DNA from 3 places in the Pseudomonas sp. ATCC 13867 genome. Region 2 is predicted to be linked to each of the others. Evidence: predicted binding sites of a transcription regulator. Region 2 holds the regulator's gene; each other region holds the start of a gene.
The links. Region 2 encodes FliA, which starts transcription of late flagellar genes. Its sites were predicted from a motif close to CTAAAGTTTNNNNNNNNNNNGCCGNTAA; they were not measured.
Positions count from the first base shown of each region.

Region 1: a site for FliA is predicted at 2,554-2,581, ahead of H681_RS13840 (methyl-accepting chemotaxis protein). Genes of this name have one in related genera too.
Region 3: a site for FliA is predicted at 5,924-5,951, ahead of motA (flagellar motor stator protein MotA). Genes of this name have one in related genera too.

Region 1 covers NC_020829.1:3,119,216-3,128,714, forward strand. The annotation lists gene H681_RS13830 (AI-2E family transporter) at 1-912, opposite strand, end outside; gene H681_RS13835 (Na+/H+ antiporter family protein) at 999-2,318, opposite strand; gene H681_RS13840 (methyl-accepting chemotaxis protein) at 2,620-4,764, shown strand; gene H681_RS13845 (ATP-binding protein) at 4,983-6,302, opposite strand; gene H681_RS13850 (response regulator transcription factor) at 6,299-6,979, opposite strand; gene H681_RS13855 (PepSY domain-containing protein) at 6,979-7,293, opposite strand; gene H681_RS13860 (PepSY domain-containing protein) at 7,293-7,601, opposite strand; gene H681_RS13865 (hypothetical protein) at 7,754-8,836, shown strand; gene H681_RS13870 (NnrS family protein) at 9,192-9,499, opposite strand, start outside.
Region 2 covers NC_020829.1:1,977,411-1,986,909, forward strand. The annotation lists gene H681_RS09045 (p-hydroxyphenylacetate 3-hydroxylase oxygenase component) at 1-503, shown strand, start outside; gene H681_RS09050 (p-hydroxyphenylacetate 3-hydroxylase reductase component) at 591-1,526, shown strand; gene flhA (flagellar biosynthesis protein FlhA) at 1,708-3,831, shown strand; gene flhF (flagellar biosynthesis protein FlhF) at 3,868-5,169, shown strand; gene fleN (flagellar synthesis regulator FleN) at 5,338-6,168, shown strand; gene fliA (RNA polymerase sigma factor FliA) at 6,165-6,914, shown strand; gene H681_RS09075 (chemotaxis response regulator CheY) at 7,092-7,466, shown strand; gene H681_RS09080 (protein phosphatase CheZ) at 7,533-8,318, shown strand; gene H681_RS09085 (chemotaxis protein CheA) at 8,350-9,499, shown strand, end outside.
Region 3 covers NC_020829.1:4,956,749-4,966,247, reverse strand. The annotation lists gene H681_RS22320 (hypothetical protein) at 1-1,353, opposite strand, end outside; gene H681_RS22315 (HPP family protein) at 1,482-2,459, opposite strand; gene asd (archaetidylserine decarboxylase) at 2,537-3,406, opposite strand; gene rhdA (thiosulfate sulfurtransferase) at 3,410-4,222, opposite strand; gene H681_RS22300 (HDOD domain-containing protein) at 4,364-5,887, opposite strand; gene motA (flagellar motor stator protein MotA) at 6,009-6,860, shown strand; gene motB (flagellar motor protein MotB) at 6,876-7,931, shown strand; gene rsgA (small ribosomal subunit biogenesis GTPase RsgA) at 8,101-9,132, opposite strand; gene orn (oligoribonuclease) at 9,222-9,499, shown strand, end outside.

The DNA.
Region 1 (9,499 bases), 1.1 Mb from region 2:
CTTGGTGTCCTTGCCCACCAGGATCGGGCGCAGGATGTTGTCCACCAGGCCGATCACCAGCACGCAGAACAGCGTCAGCACCACGCCCTGCCAGATTGCCCCGGTGAGCAGGAAGTAGGCGGCCACCGGCACCCAGATCAGCCCCGCGCCGATGGCAGGCAACAGCGAGAGGAACGCCATCAGCGTGCCCCACAGCAGCGAGCCCTGAATACCAAGGAACCAGAAGATCAGCCCGCCCAGCGCACCCTGGGTCGCGGCCACGGCGATGTTGCCCTTCACCGTGGCGCGAATGACCGTGGTGAACTTGGTGAACAGGTGCTGCTTGTGTTCACCGCTCAGCGGCACCGCCTGCTTGATGCGGCGCCCCAGCGCCGGGCCGTCGCGCAGGAGGAAGAACAGCAGGTAGAGCATGATGCCGAAGCTGATGACGAATTCGAAGGTGTTCTGGCCGATGCTGAAAGCCTTGGTGGCGACCAGTTGACTCGCCTGCATCGCTCCCGCGGACAGCTTCTCCTGCAGGCTGGAAAGGTCCGTCAGGTCGAAACGCTCCAGCCACGGGTGCACCCAATCCGGCAGCGCGGCCATGACCTGCTGGAAATAGGTGACGAAGTTCAGTTCGCCCGACTTCAGGCGCTGGTACACAGTGGCGCCCTCCTGCACCAGCGCACCGGCGATGAAGGTCATCGGCAGGATCACGATCAGCAGGCAGATCGTCAGCGAGATCAGCGCCGCGAGGTTGTTGCGCCCATGCAGGCGCACCCGCAGGCGGCGCTGCAGCGGGGCGAAGATGATCGCCAGGATGGTGCCCCAGAACACCGCGCCATAGAACGGCAACAGCAGCCAGGCGAAGGCGATGGTGACCACCGCCAGGAGAAGCAGGAACGTCCGGTATTCCAGTTTAGATTCGAGCATGAGCAGGTCCGGAGGAAGGGGGGAAACCTGCTCATTAGTCAGCAGTTGGCCTGCCGAGTGCAACTTTCTGCGGTGCGCCGCCGCTCTTACAGCACCATCGCCGCTACCCAGCCGAAGGCCAGCAGCGGCAGGTTGTAGTGCAGGAAGGTCGGCACTACGGTGTCCCAGATGTGATTGTGCTGCCCGTCCACGTTGAGGCCGGAGGTGGGCCCCAGGGTGGAGTCCGACGCTGGCGATCCCGCATCCCCCAGGGCGCCGGCCGTGCCGACGATACTGACGATGGCCAGCGGGCTGAAGCCCAGTTGCACCGCCAGCGGGACGAAGATGGCCGCGATGATCGGCACCGTGGAGAAGGACGAACCGATCCCCATCGTCACCAGCAGCCCCACCAGCAGCATGAGGAACGCACCCCAGGCCTTGCTATGGCCGATCCAGGCGGCCGCTGCTTCCACCAGGGTGGAGACCTGCCCGCTCGCCTTCATCACCTCGGCGAAACCGGCGGCGGCGATCATGATGAAACCGATCATCGCCATCATTTTCATGCCCTCGGTGAACAGGTCGTCCGCCTCTTTCCAGCGCACCACGCCGGACAGGGAAAACACCAGGAAACCCACCAGCGCGCCGAGGATCATCGAGTCCAGCCACAGCTGGATGACGAATGCCGCCACCACCGCCACCCCGGCCACCGCCAGGCTCATCGGGCTGTAGGGCGTGCCCACCCGCTCGGCCTGCTCGATGCGCTCCAGGTCATAGCCGCGCGGGCGCCGGTAACTGAACAGCACCGCGATCAGCAGGCCGCAAACCATGCCCAGCGCCGGGATGAGCATGGCCCGGCTGACGTCCACGCCACTGACATCCACACCGCTGCGCGCGACGTTGGCCAGCAGGATCTCGTTGAGGAAGATGTTGCCGAACCCCACCGGCAGGAACATGTAGGGCGTGATCAGGCCGAAGGTGATCACGCAGGCGATCAGCCGGCGGTCGATCTGCAGGCGAGTCAGCACGTAGAGCAGCGGCGGCACCAGCAGCGGAATGAAGGCGATGTGGATCGGCAGCAGGTTCTGCGAGGAGATCGCCACCAGCAGCAGAAGTCCGATCAGCAACCATTTGAAGCCGGCGGGAGCCGTGTCTTCGTGCCGCCCAAGCAGCGCCAGCACGCGGTCGGCGAGCGCATGGGCCATGCCGGAGCGCGCGATGGCCACCGCGAATGCCCCCAGCATCGCGTAGGACAGCGCTACCGTCGCGCCACCACCCAGGCCGGCGTTGAACGCCTTGAGCGTCCCCTCCATGCCCAGGCCACCGAGCAACCCGCCCGCTACCGCGCCGGCGATCAGCGCCACCACCACATGCACGCGGCACAGGCTCAGCACCAGCATCAAGCCAACGGCGATCAGCACCGCATTCATCTCATCACTCCTCCACAGCCAAGTCCGCCCGTCTCAGGGCGGGCAAAAGGCGCGTACTCTGCCGAACCCCATCCGGCCTGTCAAAAAGCCAGTCGAATCAAGGTCTTTCATGCCACGAACGACGCATTCCCGACAGGATTTTCGCCTTGCTGAGCACGCTTTTTGCTGAAAAACCGCTGCCCTTCGACTGGGCACACCAGAATCGCCTGTTTTCTGGCGTTTCATCCTGTTATCGATCAAGACGGGGCCGAAAATGCCGATAACCCGGTAGCCCCAAGGTTTCCTGCTCAAGGACATAACCATGCTTCTCCGCCGCCTTTCCATCCAATGGAAGATCACGCTGCTCGCCGGTCTCTGCCTGCTTGGCGTGGTATCGCTGTTGTCCGGCCTTTCCGTGTTCCGCACCCAGTACAGCACCGCGCTGGTCAAGGAATCCAGCACCCGCATGCTCGACGAAGCCGCCCAGGCACGCCTGCAATCGCGCGGCGAAGTCCAGGCCATGCGCATCCAGCGCTACATCATGGACGCCTACCAGTACGGCAAAGGCTTCTCCCGGCAAGTGCTGTTCCTGCGCGACCAGGCGCAAAAGCGCTTCCTCGACGCCTACGACCTGCGCGAAGACCTCACCCGCCAGGTAAAAACCGCCCTGGAAGGCAACCCCGAACTGCTCGGGCTCTACGTCACCTTCGAACCCAACGCCCTGGACGGCAAGGACACGCTGTTCGCCGGCCAGGCCGAGCTGGGCAGCAACGACGCCGGACGCTTCTCGCTTTACTGGTCACAGTCCACGCCAGGCAAGCTCGAATCCGAGTCGATGAACGAAGACATGCTCGCCGACACCACCCCCGGCCCAAGCGGCGCGGCCTACAACGCGTGGTTCACCTGCCCCAAGACCAGTGGCCAAGCCTGCGTGCTCGATCCCTATTTCGACGAGGTCGGCGACCGCCAGGTACTGATGACCAGCATCGCCTTCCCCTTGGAGCTGGACGGCAGGATCGTCGGCGTGATGGGTCTGGACATCGGCCTGGACAAGCTGCAGGAGATCAGCCGCCAGGGTAGCCAGGAACTGTACGACGGCCAGGGCAAGGTCAGCATTGTCAGCGCCGCCGGCCTGCTCGCCGGACACAGCGCCGACGCCAGCCGGCTGGGCAAGAAATTGCAGGAGATCTATCCGGAGCAAGGGGCGCAGCTGCTGCAGTCCATCGCCGCCAACCGCAAGCAGGTGCTGCGCCAGGACGATCAGTTGCGGGTCATCGAGCCGCTGCAACCGATTCCCGGCTCCAAGCCCTGGGGTGTCCTGCTCGAAGTGCCGCAGCAGACCCTGCTCGGCCCGGCCATCGCCCTGCAACAGCAGCTCGACGAGCAGCGCACGCAGGGCACCCTCTCCCAGCTCGGCTTCGGCCTGATCGCGGTGCTCATCGGCCTGTTCGCCATGTGGCTCACCGCCCGTGGCGTGACCCGGCCGATCCTCAACGTCGCCGCCATGCTGCGCAATATCGCCAGCGGCGAAGGCGACCTGACCACGCGCCTGAACTATTCGGGCAAGGATGAACTGGGCGAGCTGGCCGGCTGGTTCAACCGCTTCCTCGACAAGCTGCAACCGATCATCCGCGACGTGAAATCCTCCGTGCAGGACGCCCGCGCCACCGCCGACCAATCCTCGGAGATCGCCAGCCAGACCAGCGCCGGCATGCAGCAGCAGTTCCGCGAAGTCGACCAGGTCGCCACCGCCTCGCAAGAGATGAGCGCCACCGCCCATGACGTCGCCAACAGCGCGGCGATGGCCGCCGAGGCCGCCCGTGGCGCCGATGGCGCGACCCGCGATGGCCTCAGCGTGATCGACAACACCACGCGCATGATCGACGAACTGGCCAGCGACATGAGCAGCGCCATGAATCAGGTCGAAGGGTTGGCGGCGAGCAGCGAGCAGATCGGCTCGGTGCTGGACGTGATCCGTGGCATCGCCGAGCAGACCAACCTGCTGGCGCTCAATGCGGCCATCGAAGCGGCTCGCGCGGGTGAAGCCGGGCGTGGTTTCGCGGTGGTCGCCGACGAAGTACGCAACCTCGCCCGGCGCACACAGGATTCGGTGGAGGAAATCCGCCAGGTGATCGAAGGCTTGCAGAGCGGCACCCGCGACGTGGTCGGCGCGATGAACAACAGTCATCGCCAGGCGCAGGACAGCGTTTCGCAGGTCGAGCAGGCCGTGGCCGCGCTCCAGCGCATCGGCGAGGCGGTCAGCGTGATCACCGACATGAACCTGCAGATCGCCAGCGCCGCCGAGGAACAGAGCGCGGTGGCCGAGGAGATCAACCGCAACGTGGCGGGCATTCGCGACGTGACCGAATCGCTGTCCAGCCAGGCGCAGGAATCGGCGCAGGTCAGCCAGTCGCTGAACCAGTTGGCGAACCATCAGCAGGGATTGATGGATCAGTTCCGGGTTTGACGCCAGAGTCGCTTTCGTAGGAGCGGAGCTTCTCCGCGAAACCCCGGCGCAGCCGGGACATGGTTCAGACGGCGACGTTCGGGCTGGTTCGCGAGCAAGCTCGCTCCTACAGGGGAAACTCGGCGCGCTCTTCGTAGGACCGAGGGGGACGCCCAGTCCTTGCTCGCGAACCGCACGGCACCCATCGCGGACAGAGTCCTCTCCTACAAAAACCGGAATCACGCCACCCGACGCGGCAACTCGATCACCACGCGCAATCCACCCAACTCGCTCGCCTCCAGCCTCAGGCCACCGCCACACGCCGCCGCGATATCCCGCGCGATGCCCAAGCCCAGGCCATGCCCCGCAACCTGCTCGTCCAGCCGCGTGCCACGCTCCAGTACGCTGTCACGCTGCTCCTCGGCGATGCCAGGGCCATCATCATCCACGCTCAGAAGATAGCGACCGGCGCCCTTCTCCACTGTCAGCCGCACCTGGCCGTCCGCCCACTTGCAGGCGTTGTCCAGCAGGTTGCCCAGCATCTCCAGCAGGTCCTCACGGTCGAACGGCAGCCGCAGGCCGGGCGTCGCGTTCCAGTCGATCCGCAGGTGCTCGCCATGAATCAGCCGCAGCATCTCGCACAGGCTGGGCAGTTCGGCATCGCAGTCGAAATGCGCGCCGGGCAGCGCTTCTCCCACCAGACGCGCCCGCCCCAGCTCGCGGGCCAGGCGCTGCTCGATCTGTTCCAACTGCTCCTGCAGCACACGGCGCAACTCCGGGTGCTCATGCAGTTCGGCGCGATCGGCAAGGCTGATCAGGACCGCCAACGGCGTTTTCAAGGCATGGCCGAGGTTACCCAGCGCGTTGCGCGAGCGGCGCAGGGTATCCTCGGTGTGCTGCAACAGGTGGTTGACCTGATCCACCAGCGGTTCCAGCTCCTGCGGTACCTGGCGGTCCAACTGGCTGCGCCGCCCCTCCTGCAACTGCGCGATCTGCTGGCGCACCCGTTCCAGCGGACGCAGCGCACGACGCACGGCGAAGCCCTGGAAGACCAGGATCAGCAACAACGCCACCCCGCCGGCGCCCAGGCCGATGTTGCGCAGGCGATTGAAGCTCTTGAGGATCGGCGTGTAATCCTGCGCCACGACAATCCTCAGTTTCTTGCCATAGCGCTTGTAGTCGCCGCGATAGACCAGCAGGCGCTGCCCCTCCGGGCCCTTTTCCAGGTCACGGGCCAGGCCCTTGTGCGACGGCAGATCCAGCTCGCGGTCCCACAGGGAACGGGAGCGCCAGGTGACGTCATCGAAGCGGATGACGAAATAGCGTCCGGAGAACAGCCGCTCGTAGACGGCATCCACCCGCTGGCTGTCCAGTTGCAGCCCGGCCGGGCCGCGCATGATGCCCACCAGCAGGCTTTCCGCCTCATCCTGCAGGCCGTTGGCGAGATAGCGGCGCAACCCCTGGTCGAACAGCCAGAGCCCGGTCTGCGCCAGCGCCAGGCCGATCACCACCAGCACCACGCCGAGCCCGAGGCCGAGCCGGCGCTGGATCGACATCAACGGGCGGCTCCGCCGGCATTGCCGGTGAAGCGGTAACCCTGCCCACGGCGGGTCTCGATGATCTCGCGGCCCAGCTTGCGGCGCAGGTGGTTGATATGCACCTCGATGACGTTGGAGTCGCGCTCCGTCTCGCCGTCATAGAGGTGCTCCGCGAGGTGGGACTTCGACAGCAACTGCCCGGGATGCAGCATGAAGTAGCGCAGCAGGCGGAACTCGGCGGAAGTCAGATCGACGTCCTTGCCGCCCTGCTGCACGCACTGCCGCGCCTCGTCCAGGCTCAGCCCCGCCACCTCCAGCTGGCTCTGGTTGGCCAGGCCACGGGCACGGCGCAGCAGCGCCTGGATGCGCAGCAGTAGCTCTTCGGGATGGAATGGCTTGGTGAGGTAGTCGTCGGCGCCAGCCTTCAAGCCGTCGATGCGCTCGGCCCAGGAACCGCGCGCGGTGAGGATCAGCACTGGCGTTGCCAGCCCCATGCCGCGCCATTCGCGCAGCACATCCAGTCCTGGACGCCCCGGCAGGCCGAGGTCGAGAACGATCAGGTCATAGGGCTCGCTGGCGCCCTGCACGGCGGCATCGCGGCCGTCGGCCAGCCAGTCGACGGCATAGCCCTGGCGCGTCAGGGCGGCCAGCAGTTCATCGGCCAGGGGGACGTGGTCTTCCACCAGCAGCAGGCGCATCAGTCGTCTTCCTTATCCTTGAGGATGCGACCGTCGCGGGCATCCAGTTCCAGTTCGCGCACCACGCCATCGACGGTGAGCAACTCCACCTCGTAGACATAGGCGTCGTGTTCCTTCTCCAGCTCCGCCTCCAGCAACTTCGAACCGGGATAGCGGGCCTGGGCGATGGGCAGGATTTCCTCGAACGGGCGGATCACGCCCTCACGGCTCAGCCGCAGGGCCTCGTCCTGGCTCAGGTCATGGGCCTGCGCGGCGCCGGCCGACAGGGCGAGCGCAACGGCCAGCAGGGCCACGCGCGGCAAATCGATCTTCATCAGTCGTCCTGGCGATCCTTGATGACTGCACCGCTCACCGCATCGAGTTCGACATCCCATTTCACGCCCTGGGCGTCCTTGATATCGACCTTGTAGAGGTAGCGGCCATGTTCCAGCTCAAGCTCGCTATCGTACACCGTTCCGCCCGGATGCTTGCCCAGCGCGGTCTGGTTGAGCGCTTCGAAATCGCGGATGGTGCCGGCATCGCGCAGACGCAGCGCCTCGTCCGGTCCAACGTCGTGGGCCATCGCCGTGGCGGCGCCAAGCAGCAGCGCGGTGGCGGCGGTGAGGATGATCAGCGGTTTCATGGGCAAACACCTCGTCTGAAATAGCATCGTCCTCAGACTAAGGTGAAGGACTTAATTCAAGCTGAATCGACAAAGGTCATTCACCCCGTGAAGTATCCTTGCTCGCCGCATACAGGCTCTATAATCGCGGGCCTGCATCCGCGAGGCCCCGCATGACCGCCATCCAGATCAAGACTCCCGCCCTCACCCTCAAGGCCGGCACCCGCGCCCTCAAGCGCATCCGCGAACAGGGATTGGCCCCCGCCGACGTCGGCATCCTGCCTGGCGCCGCCGGCGGCCCGAAGGCGCTGGGCATCCAGGGCCTGGACCTGGCGCTGTTCGGCGAATGGCTGCCACGCGCACCGCGCGAACGCTCGCTGATCGGTGCGTCCATCGGCTCCTGGCGCTTCGCCAGCGCCTGCCTGCCGGATCCGGCCGAGGGTATCCGCCGCCTCGGAGCGCTTTACACCCAGCAGCGTTTCGCCCGCAATGCGAGCATCGCCGACGTCTCGAAAAGCTGCGCGAAAATGCTCGACGACCTGCTCGACGGCCGCGACGCCAGCGTGCTGGACAATCCCTGGTACCGCCTCAACGTGGTGGTGGTGAAAAGCCACGGCCGCCTCGCCCAGGACGGCAAGGCCAACCTCGGCCTGGGACTGGGCGCAGTGATCCGCGACAACCTGCTGGGGCGTCGTCACCTGCATCGGCATTTCGAACGGCTGATCATCCACGACTCGCGCCGCGCTCCGCCGCTGGAAGCGCTGTCGGACTTCCCCTCGCGCTACCTGCACCTGGACCTGGCCAACCTGCGTCACGCCCTGCTCGCCTCCGGCTCGATCCCGATGGTGATGGAAGGCGTGCGCGACATTCCCGGCGCCGGGCCCGGTACCTACCGCGACGGCGGCCTGCTCGACTATCACCTCGACCTGCCCTACCTGCCTGAGGGCGTGGTGCTCTACCCGCACTTCACCGACAAGGTGATCCCCGGCTGGTTCGACAAGGGCCTGCCCTGGCGCCGTGGCGACGCCGGCCGACTGCAGGACGTGCTGCTGCTGGCCCCTTCGAAGGAATACCTGGCGCGCCTGCCGCACAACAAACTGCCGGACCGCAAGGACTTCCACCGCTATCTGGGCGACGACGCCGGCCGCGAGCGCTACTGGCACAAGGCAATGGACGAAAGCCGGCGGATGGGCGACGAGTTCCTTGAACTGGCAGACAGCGGCCGGCTGGGTGAGCGCCTGCTGCCGCTGACATGATCGGCGCGACTTGCATCACCATGCGCCGTCTACCTTCGTTCCGCTCATTCGCCCTTCCCGCCTCGCCCTGGCAGTAAGCGGACTCTGTTCGCGATTCGCCGGAAGGTTCGGTGCCAGGCGAGTTCGCGAGCAAGCTCGCTCCTACAAGAAACCCACCGGGATGGCATACGTAGGATGGCGTTGAGCGAAGCGATACCCATCACGGCGGATAACGCTGCGCGTTATTCGCCCTACGAAGGGCATCGCGGACGGAGCCCGCTCCTACGGATAACGCGGCACATACCGCTCTTGTAGAAGCGGGCTCCGTCCGCGATTCGTCGGCAGGTTCGGTGCCAGGCGGGTTCGCGAAGAGAAATCAGCCCGGCTGCCCATCCAGCCGCGGACGCCAGAACATCGGCCCGTAGTGCCAGGCGAACAGCAGGAAAGCCACCACCCAACAGGCAGCGGCCAGGCTCAGGCCCTGCAGCGGCAGCCACACCACCAGCAGCACCCGGAAAAGCACCCCCAGGTTCAGTAGCGCGAACGCCAAGGCCATGACCTTCGGCGGCTGCAGCGGGCGCCCCGTATGGCCAAGGCTGACGCGGGCGATCATCGCCAGGATCAGGCCACCCACACCGCCAACCGTCAGCGCATGGATCGGCAGGCTGACGGCGAGCGGCGCAC
Region 2 (9,499 bases):
AGATTTTCTACACCCCGTACCGCCCTTACTTCGCCAGCGGCTTCGCCTCCATCAGCCTGGGCATCGCCGAGCGCATGCTCACAGCCTTCGCCGAGAAGACCAAGAACCGCGTGCGCGCCTACACCGGCGCCAGTGTCGGTACCGCCACGCCGGCCCTGATGCGCCTGGCCGAGTCCACCCATCAGGTCGCGGCGGCCCGCGCCTTCCTGGAAAAGACCTGGGAAGAACACGCCGAACATGGCCGGCAGAAGCGCTACCCGGACCGCCAGACCCTGGCCTATTGGCGCACCAACCAGGGCTATGCGGTGAAGATGTGCATCCAGGCGGTGGATCGCCTGTTCGAGGCTGCTGGTGGCGGAGCCTGGTTCGAGAGCAACGAGATGCAGCGTCTGTTCCGCGACTCGCACATGACCGGCGCCCACGCCTACACCGACTACGACGTCTGTGCGCAGATCCTCGGCCGTGAGCTGATGGGCCTGGAGCCGGATCCGAGTATGGTCTGAGCGTCTGCCCGTGCCCTGGAAGCGTATTCGCTTGCAAAGACTATCTCGCTATCCCGCCGGTCTCGCGCCGGCGTGGAGGAATCTGTGATGAACCGGAACAATGAAGTGGGCGTGGACTCCCGCGCCTTCCGCCGTGCCCTTGGCAATTTCGCCACCGGCGTTACGGTGATGACGGCCGCCTCCGACGGTGAGCGGGTCGGCATGACCGCCAATAGCTTCAACTCGGTATCCCTCGATCCGCCGCTGGTTCTGTGGAGCATCGATAAGCGCTCGACCAGCCTGGCGGTTTTCGAGCGCGCCACACACTATGCGGTCAACGTACTGGCGGCAGACCAGATCGACCTGTCCAATCAGTTTGCCAGACCCTGTGCAGACAAGTTTTCAGGGGTGGCTTGCGAGACAGGCGTTGGCGGCGCGCCGCTATTGCCGGGTTGTGCGGCGCGCTTCCAATGCGAGCTGCACCAGCGGGTGGATGGTGGCGACCACTGGATTCTCATCGGTCGTGTACTGGCATTCGACGATTTGGGGCGTTCACCTCTGCTCTATCATCAGGGCGTGTATTCCAGTGTGCTGCCGCATCCGCGTTTGCGGGAAACCCGGGCGGGAGTGCCGCGTACCACTTTCCAGGGACGCCTGAATCATAACCTCTACTATCTGATGACCCAGGCTCTGCGTTGCTATCAGGCTGACTATCAGCCTCGGCAGATGGCGAGCGGCTTGCGAACCAGCGAGGCTCGCATGCTCATGGTGCTGGAGAAGGACGCCAATGTGGATGTCCCGACTCTCCAGTCGCTGGTGGCAATGCCGTCGCGCGAAATCGACGAGGCGCAGTCAAACCTATTGCGCAAGGGCTGGTTGCAGGTCAGTGAGAATGGCTGCGGACTAACCCCGGCGGGCATTGACCAGGCTGAGATGTTGTGGCACATCGCCGAGGAGCAGCAGGCAAAGACTTTTGCGCGCTTTACTCCGGCGCAGATCGACACATTCACGGAGGTGCTGAAAGGCTTGATTCGCCCTCTATAGGGCTGACTGCGCAGGCCGGGCGAGCCGATCGCAGGGCGCCCGGCCTGTTCTGCCGATGTGAAATCGGCGCGCTTTCAAAAAGTTGGAACGCTTCCTGCTAAACCCTCTGCAAACGCCCGCTTGGGCGTCAAAAGTTTGATCCGGCGGGCGCGAGTCCCGCCGCAGGGCAGGGGAGTCGAGGGTGGACCGCACGCAACTGATCAGCAACGTTCGCAGCAATCTGGCGGGCCTGGGCCGGGGCAATCTCGGCGTGCCGCTGCTGCTGCTGGCCATGCTGGGCATGATGACCCTGCCGATCCCGCCGTTCCTGCTGGACGTGCTGTTCACCTTCAACATCGCCCTGTCCATCGTGGTCCTGCTGGTCTGCGTGTACGCGCTGCGGCCGCTGGACTTCGCCGTGTTCCCGACCATCCTGCTGGTCGCAACCCTGTTGCGCCTGGCGCTGAACGTCGCTTCCACCCGCGTGGTGCTGCTCCACGGCCATGACGGCCACGCTGCCGCAGGCAAGGTGATCCAGGCATTCGGCGAGGTGGTGATCGGCGGCAACTACGTGGTCGGCATCGTGGTCTTCGCGATCCTCATGATCATCAACTTCGTGGTGGTTACCAAGGGCGCCGGGCGTATCTCCGAGGTGAGCGCGCGCTTCACCCTCGACGCCATGCCCGGCAAGCAGATGGCTATCGACGCCGACCTCAACGCCGGCCTGATCGAGCAGGCGGAGGCCAAGAAGCGCCGCGCCGAGGTGGCCCAGGAGGCGGACTTCTACGGTTCGATGGACGGTGCCAGCAAGTTCGTCCGTGGCGACGCCGTCGCCGGCCTGCTGATTCTCTTCATCAACCTCATCGGTGGCATCGCCATCGGCATGCTCCAGCACTCGATGAGCTTCGGCGACGCCGGCAAGGTCTACGCCCTGCTGACCATCGGTGACGGCCTGGTGGCGCAGTTGCCGTCGCTGCTGCTGTCCACTGCCGCGGCGATCATGGTGACCCGCGTCTCCAGCGCCGAGGACATGGGCCAGCAGGTCAACCGGCAGATGTTCGCCTCGCCCAAGGCGCTGGCGATTTCCGCCGCGATCCTGATCGCGATGGGGCTGGTGCCGGGCATGCCGCACGTTTCCTTCATTGGTCTCGGCGGTCTGGCTGCTGGCGGCGCGTACCTGATCTGGCAACGCCAGCGCCAGGCGGCGCAGCAGGCCGAGCAGGAAACCCAGCGCCAGCAGGAACTGCTGCCGGCCCAGCGCGCCCAGGAAACCAAGGAACTGGGCTGGGACGACGTGACCCCGGTGGACATGGTTGGCCTGGAGGTCGGTTACCGCCTGATTCCGCTGGTGGACCGCAACCAGGGCGGCCAGTTGCTGGCGCGGATCAAGGGCGTACGCAAGAAGCTGTCCCAGGACCTGGGCTTCCTGATGCCCTCGGTACACATCCGCGACAACCTCGACCTGCTGCCCAACGCCTACCGCCTGACGCTGATGGGCGTGAGCGTGGCCGAAGCCGAGATCTACCCGGACCGCGAGCTGGCGATCAACCCTGGCCAGGTGTTCGGCACCCTCAACGGTATTGCCGGCAAGGACCCGGCATTCGGGCTTGAAGCGGTGTGGATCGAGCCGTCCCAGCGCGACCAGGCGCAGTCCCTGGGCTACACCGTGGTGGACGCCAGCACCGTGGTCGCCACCCACCTCAACCAGGTGCTGCACAAGCACGCCCACGAGCTGCTCGGCCACGAGGAGGTCCAGCAACTGATGCAACTGCTGGCCAAGACTTCGCCCAAGCTCGCCGAAGAGCTGGTGCCGGGGATGATTTCCCTGTCGACTCTGCTCAAGGTCCTGCAGGCGCTGCTGCAGGAGCAGGTGCCGGTGCGTGACATCCGCACCATCGCCGAGGCCATCGCCAACGTTGCCGCCAAGAGTCAAGATCCCGCCGCGATGGTGGCGGCGGTTCGCGTCGCGCTGTCCCGCGCAATCGTGCAAACCATTGTGGGACTAGAGCCGGAGCTGCCTGTGATTACCCTGGAACCCAGGTTGGAACAGATATTGCTCAATAGTCTTCAGAAGGCCGGACAGGGCTCCGAAGACGGCATGTTGCTGGAGCCCGGAATGGCCGAAAAGCTGCAACGCTCGATGGTCGAGGCGGCGCAGCGCCAGGAAATGCTCGGCAAGCCGGCGATCCTGCTGGTGGCCGGTCCGGTCCGCGCAATGATGTCCCGATTCGCGCGGATGGCGGTCCCCACCATGCACGTGCTGGCTTACCAGGAAATCCCGGACAACAAACAAGTCACTATCGTTGCCACCGTTGGGCAGCAATAGTCGGAAGTTGGATAGAGTGCATCGAGGTCCCAGGCCATGCAGGTAAAACGCTTCTTCGCCGCCGATATGCGTCAGGCCATGAAACTGGTCCGCGACGAGTTGGGCCCGGACGCCGCGATCATCGGCAATCGCCGTGTCGCCGGCGGCGTCGAGCTGACCGCGGCGCTGGACTACCAGGCCCCGGTGGCGGCGAGCAAGCCGAACCCGGCGCTGGAAGCCGAACTGCGCAAGACCCAGGCGCGCATCGCCGAGGCCAAGGCCGAACTGAGCGAGCCGGCTCGCATGAGCGAGGCCGTGCGCAAGGACCGTCAAATGTACGGCGCCGAAGCGCCGCGTCGCAGCGCTGCCGAAACCCTCGCCGAAACCATGACCGCACCGGCGGCCGCCAGCGTCGGCCAACAGGCGCTGGACGCCATGCGCTTCGAGCTCAACGGCCTGCGTGAACTGATCGAAGTGCAACTGGGCTCCATTGCCTGGAACCAGTTGCAGAACCAGCGTCCGAAGCAGGCCAACCTGTGGCGTCGCCTGCAGCGCATGGGCCTGCCGGCGGACCTGTCGCGCAGCCTGCTGGAGAAAGTGGCCTCCATCGCCGAGCCGAAACAGGCCTGGCGCATGCTGCTGGCGCACCTGGCACGCTCGATCAGCACCCCGGAAATCGACCTGCTGGAGCAGGGCGGAGTGGTCGCGCTGGTCGGTCCGGCAGGCATGGGCAAGACCACCACCCTGGCCAAGCTGGCCGCTCGCTACGTACTGAAGTACGGCGCGCAGAGCATCGCCCTGGTGTCGATGGACAGCTTCCGCATCGGCGCGCAGGAGCAGATCAAGACCCTCGGCCGCATCCTCAACGTGCCGGTGACCCTGGTCGATCCGGGCCAGTCGCTGATCCAGGCGATGGCGCCGCTGGCGCGCAAGCGCCTGGTGCTGATCGATACCGCCGGCCTGCCCGCCACCGATCCGGCGCTGCGCATGCAGCTCGAAGCGCTGGCCGCGCAGAGCCTGAACGTGAAGAATTACCTCGTGCTGGCCGCGACCAGCCAGAGCCAGGTGCTCAAGGCCGCCTGGCAGAACTATCGTTCGTGCGGCCTGGCCGGGTGCGTCCTGACCAAGCTGGACGAAGCCGGCAGCCTCGGCGAAGCCCTGGCTCTGGCTATCGGTCAGCGTCTCCCGGTAGCCTATCTGGCGGATGGTCCGCGGATTCCGGATGATCTGCAGGTGGCGCGCAGTCACCAGTTGGTCAGCCGCGCGGTGAGTCTGCAGGCGCCGGAAGAACCGAGCGAGGATGCAATGGCCGACATGTTCGCCGGCCTGTACCAGCAGCCGGTGCGTTGCGCCGGTTGAGCGAATTGAACGGCCCCGTGGTGGGGCGAAGGGCGGCCGACAGGGCCACCCGGCGATGCGGATGCTCTGGGAGACGATCCGCGAACGCCGGAAGCGGTAGAGCACCGCGGCCGGCAGGGCCGCAGCGCCAGGGGGCGCGGCGGTCGAACGACGAGACAAGGTATTGATATGGGCATGCATCCTGTACAGGTAATCGCAGTCACCGGCGGCAAGGGTGGTGTCGGCAAGACCAATGTGTCGGTGAACCTGTCGCTGGCGCTGGCCGATCTGGGCCGTCGCGTCATGCTGCTGGACGCCGACCTGGGCCTGGCCAACGTCGACGTGCTGCTGGGCCTGACGCCCAAGCGCACGCTGGCCGACGTCATCGAAGGCGAATGCGACCTGCGCGACGTGATCCTCCAGGGCCCCGGCGGCGTGCGCATCGTCCCGGCGGCCTCCGGCACGCAGAGCATGGTGCACCTCACGCCGATGCAGCACGCCGGCCTGATCCAGGCCTTCAGCGACATCAGCGACAACATCGACGTGCTGGTGGTGGACACCGCCGCCGGCATCGGCGACTCGGTGGTGAGCTTCGTCCGCGCAGCGCAGGAAGTGCTGCTGGTCGTCTGTGATGAACCCACTTCCATCACCGATGCCTACGCTTTGATCAAGCTGCTCAACCGCGACTACGGCATGACCCGCTTCCGCGTACTGGCGAACATGGCGCACAGCCCCCAGGAGGGCCGCAACCTGTTCGCCAAGCTGACCAAGGTCACCGACCGCTTCCTCGACGTGGCGCTGCAGTACGTGGGCGCCATCCCGTACGACGAATCGGTGCGCAAGGCGGTGCAGAAGCAGCGTTCGGTGTATGAGGCGTTTCCGCGCAGCAAGGCTTCCCTGGCCTTCCGCGCGATAGCGCAGAAAGTCGACAGCTGGCCGCTGCCGGCCAATCCGCGAGGGCACCTGGAGTTCTTCGTCGAACGCCTGGTGCAGCATCCGACCACGGGTTCGGCCGTATGATGACGGCCTCCGGAGCGCGTATGTACAGCAAGGCGCAGGCGCAGAACTCCCAGGACCAACTGATCCAGCGGTACGCGCCGCTGGTCAAGCGTATCGCCTACCACCTGCTCGGCCGCCTGCCGGCCAGCGTGCAGGTGGAGGACCTGATGCAGGCCGGCATGATCGGCCTGCTGGAAGCCTCGAAGAAATACGACGCCGGCAAGGGCGCGAGCTTCGAAACCTATGCTGGCATCCGCATCCGTGGCGCCATGCTCGACGAGGTGCGCAAGGGCGACTGGGCCCCGCGTTCGGTGCATCGCAACACCCGCATGGTCAGTGATGCGATCCGCGCCGTCGAGGCCAGAACCGGTCGTGACGCTAAAGATCAGGAAGTTGCTGCCGAACTCAATATGAGTCTCGAAGATTATTACGGCATCCTCAGCGACACCCAGGGCAGCCGGCTGTACAGCTTCGACGATCTGCTGCAGGACGGCGAGCAGGGCAGCGGCCTGGCCGAAGATGCTTCGCACCAGGGCAACGAGCCCGCCCACGGTCTGGAAGACGAACGCTTCCAGGCGGCGCTCGCCGACGCCATCACCAAGCTGCCCGAACGCGAGCGGCTGGTGCTGGCGCTGTACTACGACGAGGAACTGAACCTCAAGGAGATCGGCGAAGTGCTGGGCGTCAGCGAATCCCGGGTCAGCCAGTTGCACAGCCAGTGCGCCGCGCGCCTGCGGGCACGCCTGGCGGAGTGGCGAGCGCACTGAGCTTCGGGTAGTTTCGCGTCGGATTTTTCTTGCGAGAAAGCCTCAGGTCTTGAGTTTTCTCCTGGGCGCCGTCCCTTTGACGCCGCCCACACGGGATGAGCGCACGCCGCTCAATGAATTGACGGTACGCCCGCCAGGACGTGCCTGGTATCGATGGAGGTCGGTTTGGACAAGAATATGAAAATTCTCATCGTGGACGATTTTTCCACGATGAGGCGCATCATCAAGAACCTCCTGCGGGACCTGGGGTTCACCAACACCGCGGAGGCCGACGACGGCACCACCGCGCTGCCGATGCTGCACAGCGGCAATTTCGACTTCCTCGTCACCGACTGGAACATGCCCGGCATGACCGGCATCGACCTGCTGCGCGCGGTGCGCGCCGACGAGCGCCTGAAGCACCTGCCGGTGCTGATGGTCACCGCCGAGGCCAAGCGCGACCAGATCATCGAAGCGGCCCAGGCCGGGGTCAACGGCTATGTGGTCAAGCCTTTCACCGCTCAGGTGCTGAAAGAAAAGATCGAGAAGATTTTCGAGCGGGTCGGCAGCTAGTAGGGTCTGTTGATGTTTCGCCGCTTGCGCCGAAACACCAACAGCCCCTCGCATCAAGAGGGCGTCATGGATCTCGTCAACGAATCCGCGGGTGACTTCGAGTCGACCCTGAAAAAACACGCGCGCGAATTGGTCGATTGCCTGGAGCAGGGTGATGTGCAGACCGCCGTGCAACTGATCTCCGAGCTCAACCAGGCGCGCGATCGCGGGCTCTACCAGGAAGTCGGCAAGCTCACCCGCGAGCTGCACAACGCCATCGTCAACTTCCAGATCGATCCCAGTTCCCCGCGCGCCCAGGAAGTCTCGCAGATCGCCGACGCCACCGACCGCCTGTCCTACGTGGTGACGATGACCGAGAAAGCGGCCAACCGCACCATGGACCTGGTGGAAGAGTGCACCCCGGTGGTGATGCACATCGAGACCCAGGCCAAGGCGCTGCAGGAAGACTGGTCGCGCTTCATGCGTCGCGAGCTGGGCCCCGACGCCTTCCGCGACCTGGCCAAGCGCGTCGAGCAGTTCCTCTACATCAGCGCCCAGGACAGCCGCAAGCTCTCCGCGCACCTCAACGACATCCTCCTCGCACAGGACTTCCAGGACCTCACCGGGCAGGTGATCAAGCGCGTCACCAGGCTGGTCACCGAGGTCGAGGCGAACCTGGTCAAGCTGGTCTGGATGGCCGGCCAGGTGGACCGTTACGCGGGCATCGAGCACGACCACGACGGCATGCGCGACGCGGTGGAAAAAGAAAGATCGTCCAAGGGTGAAGGTCCGCAGATCGCTGCCGATACAAGAAAGGACGTCGTATCCGGTCAGGACGATGTCGACGATCTGTTGTCCAGCCTTGGTTTTTAGGCGTCCGCTGACGCTGTAGAGGGAGCACCGAATGAGCTTCGACGCCGATGACGAGATCCTCCAGGACTTCCTGGTGGAGGCCGGCGAGATCCTCGAGCAACTGTCCGAGCAACTGGTCGAGCTGGAAAGCCGACCCGATGATATGGACCTGCTCAATGCGATTTTCCGTGGGTTCCACACCGTCAAGGGCGGCGCGGGCTTTCTCCAGCTGAACGCGCTGGTGGAGTGCTGCCACATCGCCGAGAACGTGTTCGACATCCTGCGCAAGGGCGAGCGTCGCGTGGATGCCGAACTGATGGATGTGGTCCTGCAGGCGCTGGACACCGTCAACGTCATGTTCCAGCAAGTGCGCGATGCGCAAGAGCCGACCCCGGCCACGCCTGAGCTGCTGGCGGCGCTGTCGCGCCTGGCCGAGCCGGGGGCCGCTCCCGCCGAAACTCCCGCTGCGGTCGTTGCCGAGCCTGTCGTTGAAGAAGCCCCGGCCGCTGCGGCCGCGTATGGCGACATCACCGACGCCGAGTTCGAACAGCTGATGGATGCCCTCGAGCCTGCCGCAGAAGCGCCTGCTGCGCCGGTTGGCAGCGGTGGCGACGACATCACCGACGACGAATTCGAAGCACTGCTCGACCAGTTGCACGGCAAGGGCCAGTTCAGCGCTGCTGCCAAGGAACCCGTCAGCGCGGCTCCGGCACCGGTTGCCGAGGCGCCCGCCGCCGGTGCTGGCGACGAGATCAGCGACGACGAGTTCGAAGCGCTGCTCGACCAGTTGCACGGCAAGGGCCAGTTCACCGGCGCGAAGGAAGAAGCCGCTGCTCCCGTCGAGGCTGCTGCTGCCGAGGTCAAGCCCGAGGAAGCTCCGGCTGCCGGTGGCGACGACAACATCACCGACGACGAATTCGAGAAGCTGCTCGACGAGCTGCACGGCAAGGGCCAGTTCACTGGCGCGAAGGAAGAGCCGGTCGCAGCTGCACCATCCAATGCACAGCCCAAAGCGGCTGCTGCACCTGCGCCCAAGCCCGCTGCCGCTCCGGCGCCGGCCGCTGCCGCCAAGCCTGCTGCGGCCAAGCCCGCCGCTGCCGCTGCAGAGAAACCGGCCAACGAAGCGGAAACCACCGTGCGCGTGGACACCGCGCGCCTGGACGAGATCATGAACATGGTCGGCGAACTGGTGCTGGTGCGTA
Region 3 (9,499 bases), 2.7 Mb from region 2:
CAGTTCGCCGGCCTGCAGTTGGCTGGGAATGTCCTTTGGCCAGGTCAGGCAGTAGCCGCCCGGGCTGTGGTTGACGATGGGCAGGGCGAAGACCGGGTAGTCCTCGCTGGGCAGGTCGGGAGCGGCGCGGGTGCTGTCGACAGGCCTGCTGGGGGTGTACTCGATTTCCTCCAGCGACATGCCGGGCTGCCAGTCCTTGACCTGTCGGGCGTCGAAGGCCGTGGACCAGGCGTCCTGGGCATCGGCCTTGAAGGCCGGGGCCAGGTGTTGCGGCTGGGTCCTGAGCACGTCGGTGAAGTTCCGCCGGCCGGCGAGGAAGTAGTGCAGGGCGCTCATGCCGATGCACAGGGTGAGCTGGCCGCGGCCGAGGGTGCGCTGGAAGGTCCGTTCGGCGATGTCGCCCCAGGCGGCGGCGAGGTGCTGCAGCAGGTCCACGGAGACGCCCTCGGGCACCTTCAGGCGCGCCTGGGCGCGGTTCTCCGGGAGGAGCAGCAGGTATTCCTTGATCAGGTCCACCAGGGGCTGCGGATCGATCCCCAAGCCACCCGGCAGTTCGCCTTCCTTGAACAGGGTGCGGTAGCGCGGCGCCCCGTCCACCTGGGGGGCGACGACGAACAGGGTCGAGGGCGCATCGGCGGACTGGACGCGTATCTGCGGGCCCCAGTTTTCCAGCACTTCCGCCAGGCGGGCGATGTTGTGCTGGCGCATCTGGTTGCAGCGCGCCGAGCCGAGCATCACGGCCACCAGGTAGGACTGCTCGATGGTCAGGCCCTGGGCGTCACGGGCCAGGGCGTCGCGGATGCTCAGGTTCTGCAGGCCGTGCTGGCGCGCCAGCTGGTACAGCTGATGGAGTTCCAGCCAGAGCCCTTCCGGTACCGGGCAATACAGCTGCGAGGCGCGGACCAGCGGTCCGCACAGGGCGCGGATGGCGCGCTGGATGGAGGCCGCCAGCAACTGCGCGCGCTCACGGGAAACGCGGCCCGCCTCGCGCACGACGATCAGCTTGTAGCCGATGGCCAGGTGGTTCTGCAGGGCCTGGCAGAGGTTGGCCACCTTGCGCGGGCGCTCGTCGAGGACGATGGACTGGTTGAGGAAGTGGCGTTCCAGGTGCTGGCAGACGAACTGGACTTCCGGGCGAAACAGCTCCAGCAACTGCAGGCGCGCTTCCACCGGCAGCTTCAGCTGGTTCAGCTCGATCAGCCCCTGATAGAGCTGGCGGGCGGTTTCGCCCAGATTGGCCTTGGGCAGGTGATCCAGCCAGTATTTCAGCTCGCGCGGGGTGGCGTTGCAGAAGCTCAGGCTTTCGTGCGTCGGAGTGGGGACGCGCAGAAACTGCTGGGGACTGTTGTCCATGCTGGGTTCGGATTCTCCACAATCTGGGCCGTTTGGTGGACCGGCCGGTCGTCACGCTCGGCTTTTTCCGAACTCTAGCAGCATCCGTCGCGCACCGCAGCCCATCGCTGGATGGGTGCGCCGACGGGTCACGGACGGGGAGTTTCGCCCCTGATCTGGCGCTGCAGGGCGTCGCTGGCGGAGGCTTGCGGAGTGACGCGCAACCAGCCGTCGCCCTGGGGAATCACCGCATGGGCGGCCCATTCGACCAGGTCCTGGCGACGGCAGGCGCCAGTGTTGCCCTTGCCGGCGCCGGCGACCACCTTGTAGACCAGCTGGTCCTGGCGCGTGCGCTTGCCGGGGTGGTCGTCGATCACCTGGCGCACCGCCCAGGCGTTGCCGCTCAGCGCGTTGCTGTAGCAGGCGCCCAGGAGGATGTCGTCGGGCGTCAGGCGCTGCGCCTGGGCGTGCTCCTGGGCCAGTTGGAGGATCTTCAGCAGGTCGTCGAACTGTACGTCGATGAACGAATCCATCTTGCGCAGCGCGTGGTAGAGGTCTTCCGGGGCGGGCCCCGCGGGCAGCTTCGGCGTGTCGGGCAGGCGCGCCAGAGGCGCGGGGTAGCGGCGCCAGGCGAACATGCCGTTGAAGGCCACGGCCACGGCGAGGATCAGCACCACGTTGAGCAGCACCGGGCTGAGCACGTAGTCGAAGCCCAGCGCGCTGATCGCCGGCCCGCCGGACACCGCCGCCAGCGCGGTGGCGCCGCCCGGGGGATGGATGCAGCGGGTGTAGTGCATGACCAGGATCGCCGCGCCGACCGCCAGGGCCGGGGTGAAGGGCTGCTCGGGGAAGAGTTTCTGGCAGATCACCCCGACGACGGCCGACAGCACCTGGCCGCCGAGCACCGCCCAGGGCTGGGACAGTGCGCCGTGGGGCACGGCGAACAGCAGCACGGCGCTGGCGCCCATCGAGGCGACGACCCAGATAGCCGCTTCGCTGGGCAATACCCAGTGAGTGACGGCGTAGATGGCGGCGAGGCCGCACAGCGCTCCGAGCGCGGAGAGCCACTTTTCCAGATGGCTGGTGGCGTTGGCGCGCCAGCCCATGAGGTGCAGGAAGCGTTTCATGGCAAGGGACAGCAAGGCAGTAAGGCAAGAAGCAGGGCGGGCGGCTCATTGGCCACCCGCCTTATAGGAAACGGGCGTCAGCCCTGGCGCGCGCCACCCAGGCGCTGTCCCATACGGACCGGGCTGGTGGCCGCCAGGTTTTCAGCCCAGCTGACCTGCTGCGGTCCGAACAGCACGATGGCGGTGGAACCCAGCTTGAAGCGGCCCAGCTCGGCGCCTTTCTCCAGGTGGATCGGCGCGCGGGCGGCTTCGTCATAGGCGAAGGACTTCAGCTCGCGCTTGGGCGGTGTGACCAAGCCGGCCCAGACGGTTTCGATGGAGGCGACGATCATCGCCCCGACCAGCACCACCGCCATCGGCCCGCGCTCGGTGTCGAAGATGCACACCACGCGCTCGTTGCGGGCGAACAGCTCCGGCACCTGCGCGGCGGTCAGCTGGTTCACCGAGAACAGCCGGCCCGGTACGTAGACCATCTCGCGCAGGGTGCCGGCCAGCGGCATGTGCACGCGGTGGTAGTCCTTGGGTGACAGGTAGACGGTGGCGAATTCGCCGCCCATGAAGGGCGCGGCGCGCTCGGCGTCGCCGCCCAGCAGTTCCATCAGGCTGTAGCTGTGGCCCTTGGCCTGGAACACGCGGCCGTGCTCGATCGGGCCGAGCTGGCTGATGGCACCGTCGGCGGGGCTCAGCACGCTGCCTTCGCTCTCGTCCAGCGGACGGGCGCCGTCTTTCAGGACGCGGGTGAAGAAGGCATTGAAGTGCTCATAGGCGCGCAGGTCCTCGACCTGGGCCTCGCGCATGTCCACCTGGTAGCGGCGGGCGAACCAGGGGATCAGGCGGTCCTTGAACCAGGGCGCGCGGCATTCGGCGGCGCAGCCGATCAGGCGCGACAGCAGGTGGTGCGGCAGCAGGTACTGGGCGAGGATGAACAGACGATCTTTGAACGACATTCCTTAAACCTCTACAGGGGTGTCGGGGTGGTTGCCCCATTCCGACCAGGAGCCGGCGTAGCCCTTGACCCGCGGATAGCCGAGGGCCTTGGCCACCAGGTAGGTGAAGCCGGAGCGGTGATGGGTCTGGCAGTGGGTGATCACTTCCTTGTCCTTGGTGATGCCCAGGTTCTGCAGAATCTGCGGCATATCGGTTCGGATGCGCAGGGCGCGGGCCGGGTCCATGCCGGCGGTCCATTCGAAGTTGACCGCGCCCGGAACGTGTCCGCCCTTGGCGGCGAGGACTTTCTGGCCGCTGTATTCGCTGGGGTTGCGCGCGTCCCAGATGGCCAGGTCGGCGGCGCCCAGGCGGCTCTGCAGGTATTCGCGGGTGGCGGTGGGCTCGTCGTGCAGGGTCAGCGGCAGCGGGTCGCCGGCCGGCGCCGGGACGTCCTGGCTCAGCGGCAGGCCATCGGCCAGCCAGGCATGCAGGCCGCCGTCGACGTAGTGGTAGTGGTGGTGGCCGATCACATCCAGTAGCCAGATGAAGCGGCCGGCCCAGCCGCCGCCCTCGTCGTCGTAGACCACGTAGACGGCGTCGGGGTTGTGGCCCAGTTCGCCGAACAGCGCTTCCAGGTCGGCCTTGGCCGGCAGCAGGCCCGGTGCCGGCCCGCCCAGCTGGGTGCGCGCCGGAGCGATGAAACGGGCGCCGGGAATGTGGCCTTCGGCGTAGCGCGCGGCACTGGTCAGGTCGACCAGGATCAGTTCGGCGGCGTCGAGGCGGCTGGCGAGGTCGGCCGGTTCGATCACCAGGGGCAGTGCGGAGAAGGCGGACATGTCGAAGTCTCCCGGTACGGCGGACGGCCCGCCGCGAGGGTGGACGCGGCGGCGTGAGCTGGCGGCCCTGGGCTGCCGTTGAGGGGCGATAGTCTAAAGGGGGACGCAGTGTACCGGAAATCCCGGCGATCGCCGCGCGGCTCAGGATGCGCTGCGGGACATTTGCCGCACGGCCTGCTCGATGCACTGCGCGGTGCGGCCGAAGGCCTGAGCGTGCAGGTCGCCCAGCGGCTGGCCGTTGCGGTCGGCGGCCAGCAGCATGATGACCCGGCTGCCGTTGCCGAGCGAGCGCAGCAGCAGGTGTTCGCTGGGCAGCAGCGCCTTCAGCGCGCCGGGCAGCACGGCGGAGAAGTCGGCCATGTTCGCCGGGCTCAGGCGCAGTTGCGCCGGCTGTTGCATCAGCTTGCGCAGCAGGGCGCTGGCCGCGACTTCCAGTTTCAACTCGCCGGCCTGCTCCGGCAGGCCGAAGTGGTGGCGGGTTTGCAGCCACGCCTGGCCGCGGTCGGCGAGCAGGATCAGGCCGCGTTGCAGGCCGCCGGCCTGGAGGGCGGCGCTGGCGGTGTCGAGCAACTGCATGGCGTTGCCGAACGGCGAGGGATTCTGCAGCAGGCGCGCGCAGTGCTGGCGCCACTCGCCGAGCGTATCCGGTGGCGTGGGCGCGCTCGCTGCAGGGGGGCCGAGCCAGCGTTGGCTGTCCCAGGGCCAGAGCAGCGCTTGCGCCGGATGCCAGAGCTGCGGTCGGGCGTGGCGTCGCGCGCTTTGCGCCGCGAGGCCGTGAACCTGCTGCTGCAGTTCGGCCAGCGGCATCTGCAGGTAGAGCGCGGTCAGGCGTTGCCAGCGCAGCATGTGCGGTCCGCCCCAGGACTGGTGCGCGGCCATCGCCAGGCTGTTGGCCAGCAGGATGGTGTTGGCCGGGCGGGTCAGCCAGCGGGCCAGTTCCGGATCGGCGTCCAGGCGTCGCTGCTGGCCCAGCGGCTCGGGCTCGGTGTGCGCCACATGCAGGGCGCGCACCAGCAGGCGGCGGTCATCGTTGAGCAGGATGAAGCCCTGGCCGATCCATTCGGGCAGCCGCCAGCGTTCGGCGAGCGCCCGGCACAGTGGCAACAGACGCATGCCCAGCAGCTCCTGTTCGACGTCGGAGCTGCTGCGTCCGAGTCCGCAGACCTGGCGCTGCCAGGTTTCCAGCAGGTCCGGCCGCGCGGTGGCCAGTGCCCACAGCGGCGCCAGGGCGAACAGGCTGCCCCAGTGGATTTCCTGCCAGAGTCGCGCCAGGCGGTTGGCGAACAGACCGCTGGCCTGCTGCATGGCATGGCGGCTGATCAGCAGGAGCTGGCTGAGGGCGCGGGGCATCTGCGCCTCGGGCTGGCTCGGCAGGTGTTCGAGCAACTGGGTGACCCGCGCCAGGCCCAGGCGGTTGAGGGCGACTTCCAGGCTTTCCGCCGGATTGTCGCGGGCGCTCTCGGCGCGGTTGGCCTCGCGCAGGATGGCCAGGGCCAGGGTCGGGCAGTCCTGCAACAGGTCGGCGATGTCGCGGATCGAGCGGTGGCTGTCATCCAGCGCCCGGCGAATGGCGTCGCGCTGCTCCTGGGGGACGGGCAAAGGCAGCTCTTCCAGCAGGGAGAGCCAGGCCGCGAGACGCTCTGGGTTGGGCACGGTGGTGGGCATGCGTGAGGCGCCGAACTGGTTTTTAGTGTTTTCGGCCTATAGTCTTGCCCGAATTCTCCGATAACAACAGGGAGGCAGGAAAAGTGCCTCCCTTTCTGTTCACAGTTTCAGTCCGGTCCCCATGTCAAAAATCATCGGCATCATCGTCATCCTGGGCAGTGTGCTCGGCGGATACATGCTCTCTGGCGGCAAGATCGCGGCCATCATCCAGCCGTTCGAACTGCTGATCATCGGTGGTGCGGCGCTGGGCGCCTTCCTGCAGGCGAACCCCGGCAACACCTTCATGACGGTGCTCAAGAAGGCGCCGAAGATGTTCAGCAACCGCTTCACCCACACCTTCTACCTGGAAGTGCTGGGCATGCTCTACGAGGTACTCAACAAGAGCCGCCGCGAGGGCATGATGGCGATCGAGGCGGACGTCGAGGATCCGGATGCCAGCCCGATCTTCAGCAAGTACCCGGCGGTGCTCAAGGATGAACGCATGACCGCGTACATCTGCGATTACCTGCGCATCATGTCCTCCGGCAACATGGCGCCCCACGAGCTGGAAGGCCTGTTCGACATGGAGCTGGGCAGCCTCAAGGAAGACCTCGACCACCCCGCCCACGCGGTGACCCGCGTGGCCGATGCCCTGCCGGGATTCGGTATCGTCGCCGCGGTGCTCGGCATCGTGATCACGATGGCGCTGCTCGGGCAGGGCAGCCAGGCGGAGATCGGTCACCACGTGGCCGCCGCGCTGGTGGGCACCTTCCTCGGTATTCTCGCCGCCTACGGTTTCGTCGGCCCGCTGTCCAACGCCCTGGAGCACGACGCCAAGGAAGAGCTGAACCTCTACGAAGCCATCAAGGCCTGCCTGGTCGCCTCGGCCTCGGGCATGCCGCCGTCGCTGGCCGTGGAGTTCGGCCGCAAGGTCCTGCTGCCGGCGCACCGCCCGAGCTTCACCGAGCTTGAACAGGCCGTTCGCGGTCGCTGACAGGTCGCCTGACGCATGGATAACAACCAGCCGATCATCGTCAAGCGGGTCAAGCGCTACGCCGCGGGTCATCACGGGGGCTCGTGGAAGATCGCCTTCGCCGACTTCGCCACCGCCATGATGGCGTTCTTCCTGGTGCTCTGGCTGTTGTCGTCGGCCACGCCGGAGCAGAAGAAGGCCATCTCCGGCTACTTCCAGGACCCCATCGGTTTCACCGAAAGCGCCAGCCCCTACGTCATCGACCTGGGTGGCACGCCGACGCCCGCGCCGGACAAGACCCTGAACCCGCAGATCCAGGCGCAGCCCGAGGCGGACGAAACCCGCGTCAGCCCGCAGGACGGGACCACGGTCAACGCCGAGCAGGCGGAAAATCTTGCCGAGAAGATCGAGCGCGAGCGCCTGGAACTGTTGCTGCAGGAGCTGCAGAACAAGGTCGACGAGAACCCCACGCTCAAGCGCTTCAAGGACCAGATCCTGTTCGAGATCACCCAGGACGGCCTGCGCATCCAGATCGTCGATTCCGACAACCGACCGATGTTCGACCTGGGCAGCGCGCGGCTGCAGCCGTACTTCGAGGACATCCTGCTGGCGCTGGCGGAGACCATCAAGCAGGTACCGAACAAGATCAGCATCAGCGGCCATACCGATGCCAAGCCCTATGCGGGCAATGGCGAGTTCGGCAACTGGGAGCTCTCCGCCAACCGCGCCAACGCCGCGCGGCGCGCGCTGGAGGCCGGCGGTTATCCGGAGGACCAGATCGCCCGCGTGGTGGGCTATGCCTCCTCGGCGCTGTTCGATCGCGACCAGCCGCTCAACCCGGTGAATCGCCGCATCGACATCATCGTCCTGACCAAGAAGGCCCAGCGGGCCATCGAAGGCCAGGACGGCGGGGCCGAGAAGCCGGCCGATGGCGCGTCGCCGGTGGCTCCAGGCTCGGCTGCACCCAATGCCGCTCCGGCCCAGCCGGCGGCCGGGCAGGGCGACCCGCTACCGCCGGACCAGCTCGAGCAGAAGCTCAACCTTTTCGACGACGGTGGCACGCTGAAGCTCGATGAGCTGAACAAGCAGTAGTGAGAAACGCGAAGGCCAGCTGAAAAGCTGGCCTTCTTCTTTGTGACTGAATCATGGGACTCTTCGTAGGAGCGAGCTTGCTCGCGAACCGCATCGCAAGGGACTGTTCGCGAGCGAGCTCGCTCCTACAGGTACGGGCAGCGTCGGCGCTTTGGGCAAGGCCCGCCGATCAATATTCGTCTTCCGGCAGGCTGGCGAGGATGTGTCGGTAGCTGGACATCCGTTGCGGCGAGACACGCCCCTCTTCCAGCGCCTTGAGCAGCGCGCAGCCCGGCTCGCGGTCGTGCTTGCAGTCGCGGAAGCGGCAGTGGCCGAGCAGGTCGTGGAACTCGATGAAGCCGGCTTCCACGTCGTCACGGCTCACATGGCCCAGGCCGAACTCGCGGATGCCGGGCGAATCGATCAGGTCGCCGCCGGCGGGGAAGTGGAACAGCCGTGCGGTGGTGGTGGTGTGGGTGCCCTTGCCGGTGACTTCCGAGAGGTCGCCGACGCGGGTGTCGACGCCTGGCAGCAGCGCGTTCACCAGCGATGACTTGCCAACGCCCGACTGGCCGACGAACACGCTGACGTGCTCGTTCAGCGCGGCGCGCAGGGCGTCCAGGGCCAGGCCGTTGAAGGCCGAGACCTCCAGCAGCGGGTAGCCGAGTTCGCGGTAGGTGCCCAGCAGCGAGTCGAGGAACGGAGCGTTCTCCTCATCGATCAGGTCGGCCTTGTTCAGCAGCAGCAGCGGCTTGATGCCGGCGTGCTCGGCGGCCACCAGGTAGCGGTCGATCAGGTTGGCGTGGGGTTCCGGGCGTGGGGCGAAGACGATCACGATGCGGTCGACGTTGGCCGCCACCGGCTTGAGCACGCCGCGCATGTCCGGGCGGCGCAGCTCGGAGGTGCGCGGCAACTGCGCGACGATCACGCCGATGCCCTGGTTGCCGGGGCGCCAGACCACCTGGTCGCCGGTCACCAGTGGCGGCAGGTTGGCGCGCAGGTGGCAGCGGAACACTTCGCCGGCGTGGTCGCCTTCCTGCGCCTCGACTTCCACCTGCACCCCGAAGTGGGCGATTACCTGGCCGGTCTGCTCCGGGCCGAGGTCGCCGCCTTCCAGCTCTTCCAGGGCGCGCGATTCGCGCTTCGCCGCGCGGGCAGCACGCTCTTCCTGGACTTTTTCGATCCGCCAGCTCTGCCGGCGGGTGAGGTGACGCTTGGCCATAGGGTATCCACAGGGAAAATCGCCGCGGAGTTTAGCATGCGTATGCCCGCTTCCCGCTAAACTAGAGGGCTGAGCTGAGGAGCCCCATCATGCAGAACCCACAGAACCTGATCTGGATCGACCTGGAAATGACCGGTCTGGACCCGGACAAGGACGTCATCATCGAGATGGCGACCATCGTCACCGACAGCGACCTCAATATCCTCGAGGAAGGCCCGGTGATCGCGGTGCACCAGAGCGAAGAACTGCTCGCCGGCATGGACGAGTGGAACACCCGCCAGCACGGCCAGTCCGGCCTGACCCAGCGGGTGCGCGAAAGCACCATTTCCGCCGCCGAGGCCGAAGCCATGACCATCGCCTTCCTGGA